Regions from separate parts of the Nocardiopsis nanhaiensis genome, predicted to be linked through region 3. Evidence: riboswitches for the same ligand, from Rfam matches in the RefSeq annotation. Region 3 holds a riboswitch; each other region holds the start of a gene.
What was found. A riboswitch is a leader RNA that binds a small molecule or an ion and turns the genes downstream of it on or off. The one in region 3 is predicted to bind cobalamin.
Positions count from the first base shown of each region.

Region 1: it holds a riboswitch for cobalamin, as region 3 does, so the genes downstream of both, ACYVD1_RS02565 (ABC transporter substrate-binding protein) here and cobN (cobaltochelatase subunit CobN) in region 3, are expected to answer to the same signal.
Region 2: it holds a riboswitch for cobalamin, as region 3 does, so the genes downstream of both, metE (5-methyltetrahydropteroyltriglutamate--homocysteine S-methyltransferase) here and cobN (cobaltochelatase subunit CobN) in region 3, are expected to answer to the same signal.

Region 1 is NZ_BAAGZJ010000003.1:155,785-159,053, reverse strand. Features, by position in the region: gene ACYVD1_RS02575 (hypothetical protein) at 1-874, shown strand, start outside; tRNA gene ACYVD1_RS02570 (tRNA-Pro) at 920-993, shown strand; cobalamin riboswitch at 1,148-1,330, shown strand; gene ACYVD1_RS02565 (ABC transporter substrate-binding protein) at 1,475-2,422, shown strand; gene ACYVD1_RS02560 (FecCD family ABC transporter permease) at 2,494-3,269, shown strand, end outside.
Region 2 is NZ_BAAGZJ010000039.1:10,715-13,983, reverse strand. Features, by position in the region: gene metE (5-methyltetrahydropteroyltriglutamate--homocysteine S-methyltransferase) at 1-1,792, opposite strand, end outside; cobalamin riboswitch at 1,949-2,133, opposite strand; gene ACYVD1_RS19080 (polysaccharide deacetylase family protein) at 2,402-3,269, shown strand, end outside.
Region 3 is NZ_BAAGZJ010000002.1:22,379-25,647, forward strand. Features, by position in the region: gene ACYVD1_RS01050 (FecCD family ABC transporter permease) at 1-604, shown strand, start outside; gene ACYVD1_RS01055 (ABC transporter ATP-binding protein) at 682-1,488, shown strand; cobalamin riboswitch at 1,565-1,709, shown strand; gene cobN (cobaltochelatase subunit CobN) at 1,746-3,269, shown strand, end outside.

The DNA of each region.
Region 1 (3,269 bases), on a different contig from region 3:
GATCCACCGGAAAGTGGACGACGTGCTCCTGACCACCACCACGTTCGTGCAAGTGGAAGAAGGCGTCCTCTCGGTCCGGGCGCACGAGCAGGAGGGGACGGAGGACGAGGCCCGGTACGCACCTGAGACGGACTGCCGACAGGTCGGTGCCCCGGTCCTCGCGGGCCCCAGGATCCTGGTCGCCGAGGAGTGCACGCCGGACCCCGAGGACCGGGAGGGCGACGACGACCGGGAGCACGAAGTGCGGCTCCTGCACGAGGACGGCAGACCGTACGGCGGCCACGACGTACCCGGCCCGGTGGAGGAGGTGGCGGCGGCCCCGGACGGCTGGGCCACGGTGGTCCGCTACGGCGGCGACGATCCCGGCGTGCTGGCCTTCCAGAGCAGGGACGGCGACGTGATCGCCGAGGACCTGCCCGCCGGTACGGTCCCCCTCCGGGGAGAACGGTTGCTGTACACCGAGCCCGAAGGGACCGACGACGCCGACCGGGTCGAGTACCGCCTGGCGCAACCGCAGGTCGCTGTGCCCAGGGGGGAGGTCGCCGATCCCGAAGTACTGGAGAGCCTCGTGTTCACCGACGAGCGCCCCGACCCGGACAGCGTCACGGCGGGCTCCGAAGTGTTCGCGGCGGTCCACGCGGGTGACGAGGAGCCGACCGCCCTGCTCGTTGCCGAGTGGGGATCCGGCCCCGTCACGATCCCGCTCGACACGGCAGCCGAGGGCCTGTCCCCGGACGGGTCCCCCTTCGGTGTGGCGCTTGCCCCGGACACGGTCGTGGTCTCCGGCCTCTCCGCCGGTGACCGTGCCCACATCGTCGGTGTGGGCACGGTCCCAGGGGCTGACCTGGTTCGGACCGCCCCCGGAATGCGGTAAGGTTTTACCTGTTGGCGGGGCCGGAAACGGTCGTCGCGCAGCGGACGGGACGTAGCGCAGTTTGGTAGCGCACTTGACTGGGGGTCAAGGGGTCGTGGGTTCAAATCCCGCCGTCCCGACAGAGGAATAGCAGGTCATTGAGGGGCTCGTCTTCAGGCGGGCCCCTTTCTGCGTCTTCGGCGTGGTGGAAGCGGGGTTGAACCGGCGCCGGTGGGCGTTGAGCGCGGGTGCAGCAAGGGAGCACCCCCCGAAAATGTGTACCCGTGCTGGTGATAAAGTCCACGCCGTCGTGGTGTTCGGGAAGCCGGTGTAAGACCGGTGCGGCCCTCGCCACTGTGATCGGGAAGGTCATGCGCTCCCGCGAGCGGGGTCACTGGACCACAGGGTGGTCTGGGAAGACGCCGCGTGACTGTTCGACCCGTCAGCCAGGAGACCGGCCACGGCGTGTCCGATCCATCCACGAGGTGTGGAAAGGCGGCCCTGGCCTTGTTTGCCGTGCCTTCTGTCCGTCCCCCTTCTGTCCGCCCCCCTATCGTGCGAGGCACCGGTCATCGGTTTCCCCGCCGTGCGCCCGCGGTACTGTCCGCCGCGGCACTTCTGTTGGCTGGCTGCGCAAGCGCCGAATCCGACTCCTCGTCCGCGGCCTCCGACGGCATCGGCGTCGAGAACTGCGGCATGGAAGTCGAGTTCGACGCCCCGCCGGAGCGCATCTTCGCCATGAACCTGACCTCGATCGAGAACCTGATCGAGCTGGGCGTCGAGGACCGCATCGTCGGCGCCGTCGGCGACCTGGACCGCATGCGCGAGGACTTGCAGCCCCAGGCCGAGGACATCGACGTCCTCGATCCCGGCGGGGAAGACTACCCGAGCTCCGAAGCGATCCTGGAGACCGAACCGGACTTCATCTACTCGGTCTATCCGAGCGCGTTCCGGGAGGACGGAGGGGTCGCCAGCCGCGAGGAACTGCACGACCTCGGCGTCCAGAGCTACCTCTCGCCCGGTCGTTGCCCCGACCGCGACGACGAGCAGCCGCTGGAGTTCGACGAGATCTGGACGGAACTGCGCGAGGTCGGCACGCTGCTCGGCGCCGAGGAACGAGCCGAAGAGATCGCCGCCGAACAGGAAGAGACCCTCACCGCGGTCCGCGCCGACCTGCCGGACGATGTCGGGGACCTCGATGTCTTCTGGTGGGACATGGGCACCGGCGACGGCCCGACCGCCGGCGGCTGTTGCGGCGCCCCCGGCATGATCCTGCGCGAACTCGGCGTGAACAATGCCTTCGACGACCTTCCCGACCACTGGTCCAGTACCAGCTGGGAGCAGGTCGTCGAGCGGGACCCCGACCTCGTCGTCGTCGCCGACTTCGGCGGGGACGACGTCGACGACAAGCTCTCCTTCGTCGAGGACGACTCGACCCTGCGTGAGCTGCGGGCGTTCCGTGAGGACGCGGTCGTCGTGCTGCCGTTCTCGCAGACCACCCCGGGGCTGCAGAACGTCACCGCCATCGAGGAGATCGGCGCGTACCTCGCCGACGGTACCGTCCAGTGAGACTCGCCCCCCGCCAAAAGACCCAGCGGTCCACGGCCGCGCCACCCGGTAGAGGCCGGTCGCTGGGCGTCATGTTCCCGGTCGCCTTCGTACTGCTGACGGTGTCGATCGGCGTCTCGGCCACCATCGGACAGAGCGACCTGTCGGTCCGCGAGGTGTGGACCGTCGCGACCGACCGGCTCGGCCTGGCCTGGTTGCGTATCGACATGCTCGGGCTGTACGGCGTCGACGGCGTCACCGACCTTCGCGCGAACCTCGTGTGGGAGATGCGTCTGCCGCGCGTGCTCGCGGCGGCGCTGGTCGGCGGCGGCCTCGCGATCGTCGGTGCCGTGATGCAGACCCTGACGCGCAACCCGATGGCCGACCCCTACCTGCTCGGTATCTCCTCGGGCGCGTCACTCGGGGCGGTCGCGGTGATCGTCGCCGGACTGAGCATCGGTAGCCTCGGCGTGGCCGGCGGCGCGTTCGTCGGCGCGCTGGGCGCGTTCACGCTCGTGTTGGCCCTCGGGCAGCGGTCCGGTCGGCTCACGCCCACGCGCATGATCCTCGCCGGGGTCGCCGTGGGGGCCTTCGCCTCCGCTGTGACCTCCTTCCTGATCATCTGGGTCGCCGACCCGCACGCCACCCAGGAAGCGCAGTTCTGGCTGTCGGGGTCGTTGGCCGCGGCGCGGCTGCCGACCGTGTACACCATGGCGCTGGCCGTGCTGATCGGGCTGCTGGTCTTCGGTGTCGCTGCCCGGCAGTTGAACGCGTTCGCGTTCGGCGAGGACACCGCCACCAGCCTCGGCATCAACGTCCAGCGGAGCCGGTGGGTGCTGTTGGTCGTATGCGCCCTCGTGACCGGCGT
Region 2 (3,269 bases), on a different contig from region 3:
GGATACCCGCGCGCTCCAGGTCGGCGACCTCGTCACGCAGGGCCAGACCGACCTGGCGGGCGGTCTCCCCGAGCGGCTGGTCGGTGCGGACGAACGACCAGGCGAGCATGGTGACCGGACCGGTCAGCATGCCCTTGACCGGTTTGTCGGTGCGCGACTGGGCGTAGGTGATCCACTCGACCGTCATCGGCTCAGGGCGCGAGACGTCACCGAACAGGATCGGCGGACGCACGCAGCGCGAACCGTAGGACTGCACCCAGCCGTTCAGCGTGGTGGCGTAGCCCTCCAGCTGCTCCGCGAAGTACTGGACCATGTCGTTGCGCTCGGGCTCACCGTGGACGAGGACGTCCAGGCCGATGTCCTCCTGGAGCGCGATGACGCGGTCGATCTCCGAACGGAGGACCTGGTGGTACTCCTCCGTGGCCAGCTCGCCGCGGCGGTGCGCGGCACGGGCCCGGCGCAACTCCGGGACCTGTGGGAAGGAACCGATGGTGGTCGTGGTGAGCGTGACCTCGCTGGGCGCCCCGCGGTTCTCGGGACGCTCGTAGGCGTCCTTGCCCAGGGCGTCCAGACGGGCGCGCACCCGGGCGTCGGTGAAGGCCGGGGTCCGGGGCTCGGACGCCCCGAGTTCGGCGTCGCCGCCCTCGGAGAGCACGCGGCCCAGGAGGGCCACCTCCTTGGCCTTCTGCTTGGCGAAGGCCAGGGCCTCGCGCAGCTCGGGCGCGAGTTCGGTCTCGGCGTCCAGGTCGATGGGGACATGGAGCAGAGAGCAGGAGGTGCTCACCGTGAGCTCGTCGCTGAAGCCCAGCAGGGTGCCGAGTTCGGCGGCGGTGGCGGGCAGGTCGGCGCGCCAGACGTTGCGGCCGTCCACGACACCCGCGACCAGGCGGGTGGCCCCCAGACCGGAGACCGCGGTGAGGTCCGCGACTCCTTCGCCGTCGGTGACCAGGTCCAGGCCGACCGCATCCACCGGCGACTCCTTGAGCACGCGCAGGGCGGCGGAGCCGATGGAGCCGAAGTAGGCGGAGACCAGCAGCGAGGGGCGCTCGGTGAGGGCACCCAGGCGCTGGTAGACGCGCTCCAGGTGGCCGACGGCGGCACGGCCCTCGTCGGTGGCCAGGATCGGCTCGTCGAGCTGGACCTCGGTGGCGCCCGCCGCCTTCAGGTCGCCCAGGAGCTTGGTGTAGGCGTCCAGGAGCTGGTCGAGCAGCTCGATGGGCTCCCAGCCCTCGGGGGCGTCGTCGGCGGCCTTGGACAGCAGCAGGAAGGTCAGCGGACCGACCAGCACGGGGCGGGTCTGGAAGCCGGCCCCGGAGGCTTCGCGGAATTCGGCGACGGGCTTGTCACCGACCAGGCGCGGCCTGGTGCTCGGGGAGAGTTCGGGGACGAGGTAGTGGTAGTTGGTGTCGAACCACTTGGTCATCTCCAGCGGAGGGGCCCCCTGCTCACCACGGGCGAGGGCGAAGTAGCGGCGCAGTTGCTCGTCCCGGTCCTCGGCCTGGGCCGGGGAGGTGAAGCGGGACGGCACGAGGTCGAACAGGACCGCCGTGTCCAGCACGTGGTCGTAGTAGGAGAACGTGTTGGAGGGGATGTCGTCCACGCCCGCCTCGCGCAGCTGGGCGTAGACGCCCTTGCGGAGGCCGGCGGCGACAGCGTCGAGCTCCTGGGCGGTGGTGCCGCCCTTCCAGTAGGACTCGCTGGCGCGCTTGAGTTCGCGGTCGGGACCGATGCGCGGGTAACCGTGCACCGTAGAACGAACGGACGGCTGGGAGGCCGCCGAGTTCTTGTCCATGTAGCTTCTCTCCCTCGTCGAAAGCCAGATCCCGGTCGCGAGGTGAGCGAGGACGCGGACACACCGAAACGCGCGCGTCATGCGCGCACGGTCGTCTCCGTCCTCGGCCCTCCCTCGGGGCACGGGACCACCGGCGGCACGGGTGCGCCGCCGGGTGGAGGCAGGTCTTCGGACTCGTGGGCGTTTCCGGCTGTAGAGCCGGGTTTCCTAGCAGTCACCGCTTCCCGGTTTTCCGACTGTTCCGGTCGGTTCACCAGTGCTTATGGCGACGGTCGTTCCCACTCACCGCTGCGGGGCAGTCCCGGATTCGCACCGGGTTCCCTCTCTCGACACGCACCACCCGCCCCGGAGGGCTCCGGGGCGAAAAGTATGGAGCGTGTACCTTCCACGACTGCAAGTATAGGGAGAGCCCCCTCCGCCCTTGTACCCGGCGTGGCCGCCCCCGGCCATGAGCCGAATCCGGAGCCGCGACGCGAAACCCCCGCCGTGTGCCCGGCATCACACCCGACATCAGCGTTACGTGGGAGAGCGCGCCCCCGCCTCCCCCGCGAACGTTCGTCTGACGATGAACGTGGAGAAACACAGGTGAATCAGCAGGACCGCCCGACCATGGCCCCCGACCGCCCCATTCTGACGGTCGTGGTCGCCATGGTCGTCCTACTGGGGCTGGTGTTGTTGGCGACCCGGTCCTCGGGCCCCCTCGTGGAACCGGGCAGTGCCCAGAACACGGCCAACCCGCCCGAGGCCGAGGAGGAACGCCTCCCGGCCACCGGTGAACCGGACGAACTCACGACCGTGGACGCCGACGCCGTCTCCGGCATCGACGAGACCGAGATCGACTACGAGGGCGACAGCGACGTCAGCGTCGCCTACCCCGTGATCCCGAACGCCACGCCGCTGACCGACTTCCTGGACCGCACCCTGACCGCCCAGGTGCACGCCTTCGACGCCGCCAACCCGGGCGCGAGTTCGTTCATGGGCGAATGGGGCCTGACCGCGGCAGAAGAGGGGATCCTCGGTGTTCGGATCACCACCGAGGAGACCGACTCCGAGGAGACCCGCGAGGGCAACAGCACCTTCTGGTACGAGACCGAGACGGGCATGGTCCACGGTTCCACCCACCTGCTCGCCGGACAGGAGGAACTGGACGAGCTCAACGAACAGGTGCGCGAGGCCCTGGCGGACGGCCCCGCCGAGTCCTCCGCCCTGCACCCGATCAGCGCCCTCTACGACTCGGTGGGCTTCAACCCTGACGGTGACCTGGTGGTGGAGTTCGACGCCGGACAGGTCGCCCCAGCCGACGAGGGCCGGATCCACGCCGTGATCGACCGTGACGAGGCCGACGCCCTCCTGTCCGAACTGGGGCTGCGCGTGCGCGAGGCCGCGACCACGGGTGTGCACGAGTTCTCCGTGGACGAGGCCCCCGACACCGACAGGGACGGTTCCGCGGAGGGTGCGCCCGGGGAGCTGGCCCCGC
Region 3 (3,269 bases):
GGTCATGCTGCTCAGCCACACCCTCGGCGGGACCATGGACCGGGTCGTGCTGTCCGGGGTCGCGGCCATGCAGCTCTTCTCGGCCCTGACCTCGTTCATCGTGCTCCTGTCGGCCGACGCCGAGACCACGCAGGGCGTGCTCTTCTGGCTGCTGGGTTCCTTCAGCAACGTGGGCTGGGCCGACGTGGCTCTGTGCGCGGGAGTCCTGGTGGTCGTGCTGGCCGTGTGCCTGGCCCACACCACCACCTTGGACGCGTTCGCTTTCGGGGAGGAGGCCGCGGCCTCGCTCGGCGTGCGTGTGGCGCGGGCGCGTGTGCTGCTGCTGACCGCGACTGCCCTGCTCACCGCCGCACTCGTGAGCAGCGTGGGCGCGGTCGGGTTCGTCGGGCTGATCCTGCCGCACGCCACCCGGATCCTGACCGGGTCGATGCATGCCCGGCTGCTTCCGGTGACCGCGCTGATCGGGGCCGTGTTCCTGGTGTGGGTGGACACGCTGGCCCGGACCGTCCTGGACCCGCAGGAGATCCCTGTGGGTGTGGTCACCTCGCTCGTCGGCGTGCCCGCTTTCATCGCCGTTCTGTACCGCTCGAGGAGGCAGACGTGAGCTCTCCCGGATCCAGTTCACCCGGCCGCGGATGGTCCGGTCACGGTCCGCCCGAGACCGGCTCCGGGGGCGGCCACCTGCGCGCCGACGGTGTGGTGCACCGGATCGCCGACCGCATCGTGCTCGACGGGGTCACCCTCGCCCCGCGCCCCGGTGAGACCGTCGGACTGCTGGGCCCCAACGGATCCGGCAAGTCCACCCTGCTCCGGCTCCTCGCGGGGGTTCTCGGACCCACCGCCGGGACGGTCACCCTCGACGGGGACCCGTTGCCGCGCATCGGCCGCAGAGCAGTGGCCCGACGCGTGGCCGTGGTCCAGCAGAACTCCCACACACAGACCGAGATGACCGTGCGCGACGTCGTCGCCCTGGGGCGTATCCCGCGCCGCCGCGCCTGGACCCCGGTCTCCGCCGACGACCTGCGCGCGGTCGACACGGCCCTGGAACGCACCGGGCTCACCGACCGTGCCGGGCAGTCCTGGCACACCCTGTCCGGTGGGGAGCGCCAAAGGGTCCAGATCGCCCGAGCCCTGGCTCAGGAACCCAGTGAGCTCCTGCTCGACGAACCCACCAACCACCTCGACATCCAGTACCAGCTCGACCTGTTGGAGCTGGCCGTGAGCCTGCCCGTGACCACGGTGATCGCGCTGCACGACCTCAACCTGGCCGCGATGTACTGCGACCGGCTCGTCGTGCTCCGAGCCGGTCGGGCGGTGGCGGAGGGATCGCCCGGCCAGGTGCTCACACCCGAGCTCATCGGAGAGGTCTACGGGGTCCGGGCCGAGGTCACCACCGACGGTGAGCGCCCCGTCGTCCGGTTCCTGCGCCGACGGGATCCGGAGCAACCGGGCTCCCGTACGCACCCGGGGCACGATCCCACGACATGACCGCACTGTGCGCCTCTCGAACGGAGTCCCGCTCGCCATACGTTCCCGCGGTCGGCCGCCCTCGAAAGGGGAGGCCCGTCGCGAGTCGGCTCGCGGCGCCCGTTAGTGTGTGAGCTCCTCGTTCGTGGCACAGGAACCCGGTGCGAGTCCGGGACGGTTCCGCCACTGTGACACCTCACACCAGGTGCAAGTCAGACACTGTCCACGAGCGGTCCGACCATCGACGGGGCGAGAACCCCTGGGGAGGAATTCCGGCCATGACGGTACGGATCGCGCTGCTTTCCACGTCCGACACCGATCTGCTCTCCGCGCGGGCCAGCGGCTCCGCGTACGTGTGGGCCAACCCCTCGCGTGCCACCGACACAGAACTCACCGAAACCGTCGAGGGCGCCGACCTCGTCGTGGTCCGGATGCTGGGTTCCCCGCACGACCTGTGGCCGGGCCTGGCCGCGGTCCGCGAGCGCGGCACCCCTCTCGTGGTACTCAGCGGTGAACAGCAGCCCAGCGCCGAACTCATGGAGCGCTCCACGGTTCCCATGGGTGTGGTCACCGACGCCCACCGGTACCTGGCCGAGGGCGGACCCACCAACCTCGCCCGCCTGCACGCGTTCCTGTCCGACACCGTGCTGCTGACCGGCGAGGGGTTCGAAGCCCCGCAGCACGTGCCCCTGTGGGGAATGGCCGAGCGCGAGGTCCCGCAGGACCCGTCCCTGCCCAAAATCGGCATCCTCTACTACCGCGCCCACCAGGCCGGCGGGAACACCGCGTTCGTGCACGCCCTGGCCGACGCCGTCGACGCCACGGGCCGGGCCGTGGGCGTGCCGGTCTTCGCGGGGTCGCTGCGTTCGGCCCCCGACGACCTGTTCGAGGCGTTGCGCGCCTTCGACCTCCTCATCGTCACCGTCCTGGCCGCCGGCGGCAGTGTCCCCGCGTCCGCGACCGCCGGTGAGGACGACGAGGCCTGGGACGTGGAACGTATCGCCGCCCTCGACGTCCCGGTCCTGCAGGGCCTGTGCCTGACCAGCTCCCGCGCCGACTGGCAGGAGACCTCCGAGGGCGTCAGCCCGCTCGACTCCGCCACCCAGATCGCGATCCCCGAGTTCGACGGGCGCATCATCACCGTGCCGTTCTCCTTCAAGGAGATCGACGAGGACGGCCTGCCCCGCTACACCGCCGAGCCCGAGCGCTGCGAACGCCTGGCCGGGATCGCCGCCTCCCACGCCCGGCTGCGCCAGGTCCCGGCCTCCGAGAAGCGCCTGGCCGTCGTGCTCTCGGCCTACCCCACCAAGCACTCCCGCATCGGCAACGCGGTCGGCCTCGACACCCCCCGCTCCCTGGTGCGCCTGCTGCGGCGGCTCCGCGAGGACGGCTACGACCTGGGCGAGCCCGACGCCCTGCCCGGCCTGGACCTGCCGGACGAGACCGAGGCAGGCGACACCCTCATCCACACCCTCATCGAGGCCGGCGGCCAGGACCAGGACTGGCTGACCAACGCGCAGATGACCGAGGCCCAGGTACGCATCACCCCCGAGCAGTACGCCGCCTGGACCGAGGGCCTCCCGGCCTCCCTCAAGGACGCCATGGCCGAGACCTGGGGTCCGGCCCCCGGCAAGCTCTACGTCAACGACGAGGGCGAACTCGTCCTGGCCGCGCTCCGGGCCGGCAACGTCGTGGTCCTGGTCCAGCCCCCGCGCGGCTTCGGCGAGAACCCCATCGCGATCTACCACGATCCCGAACTCGCTCCGAGCCACCACTACATGGCCGCGTACCGGTGGCTGGAG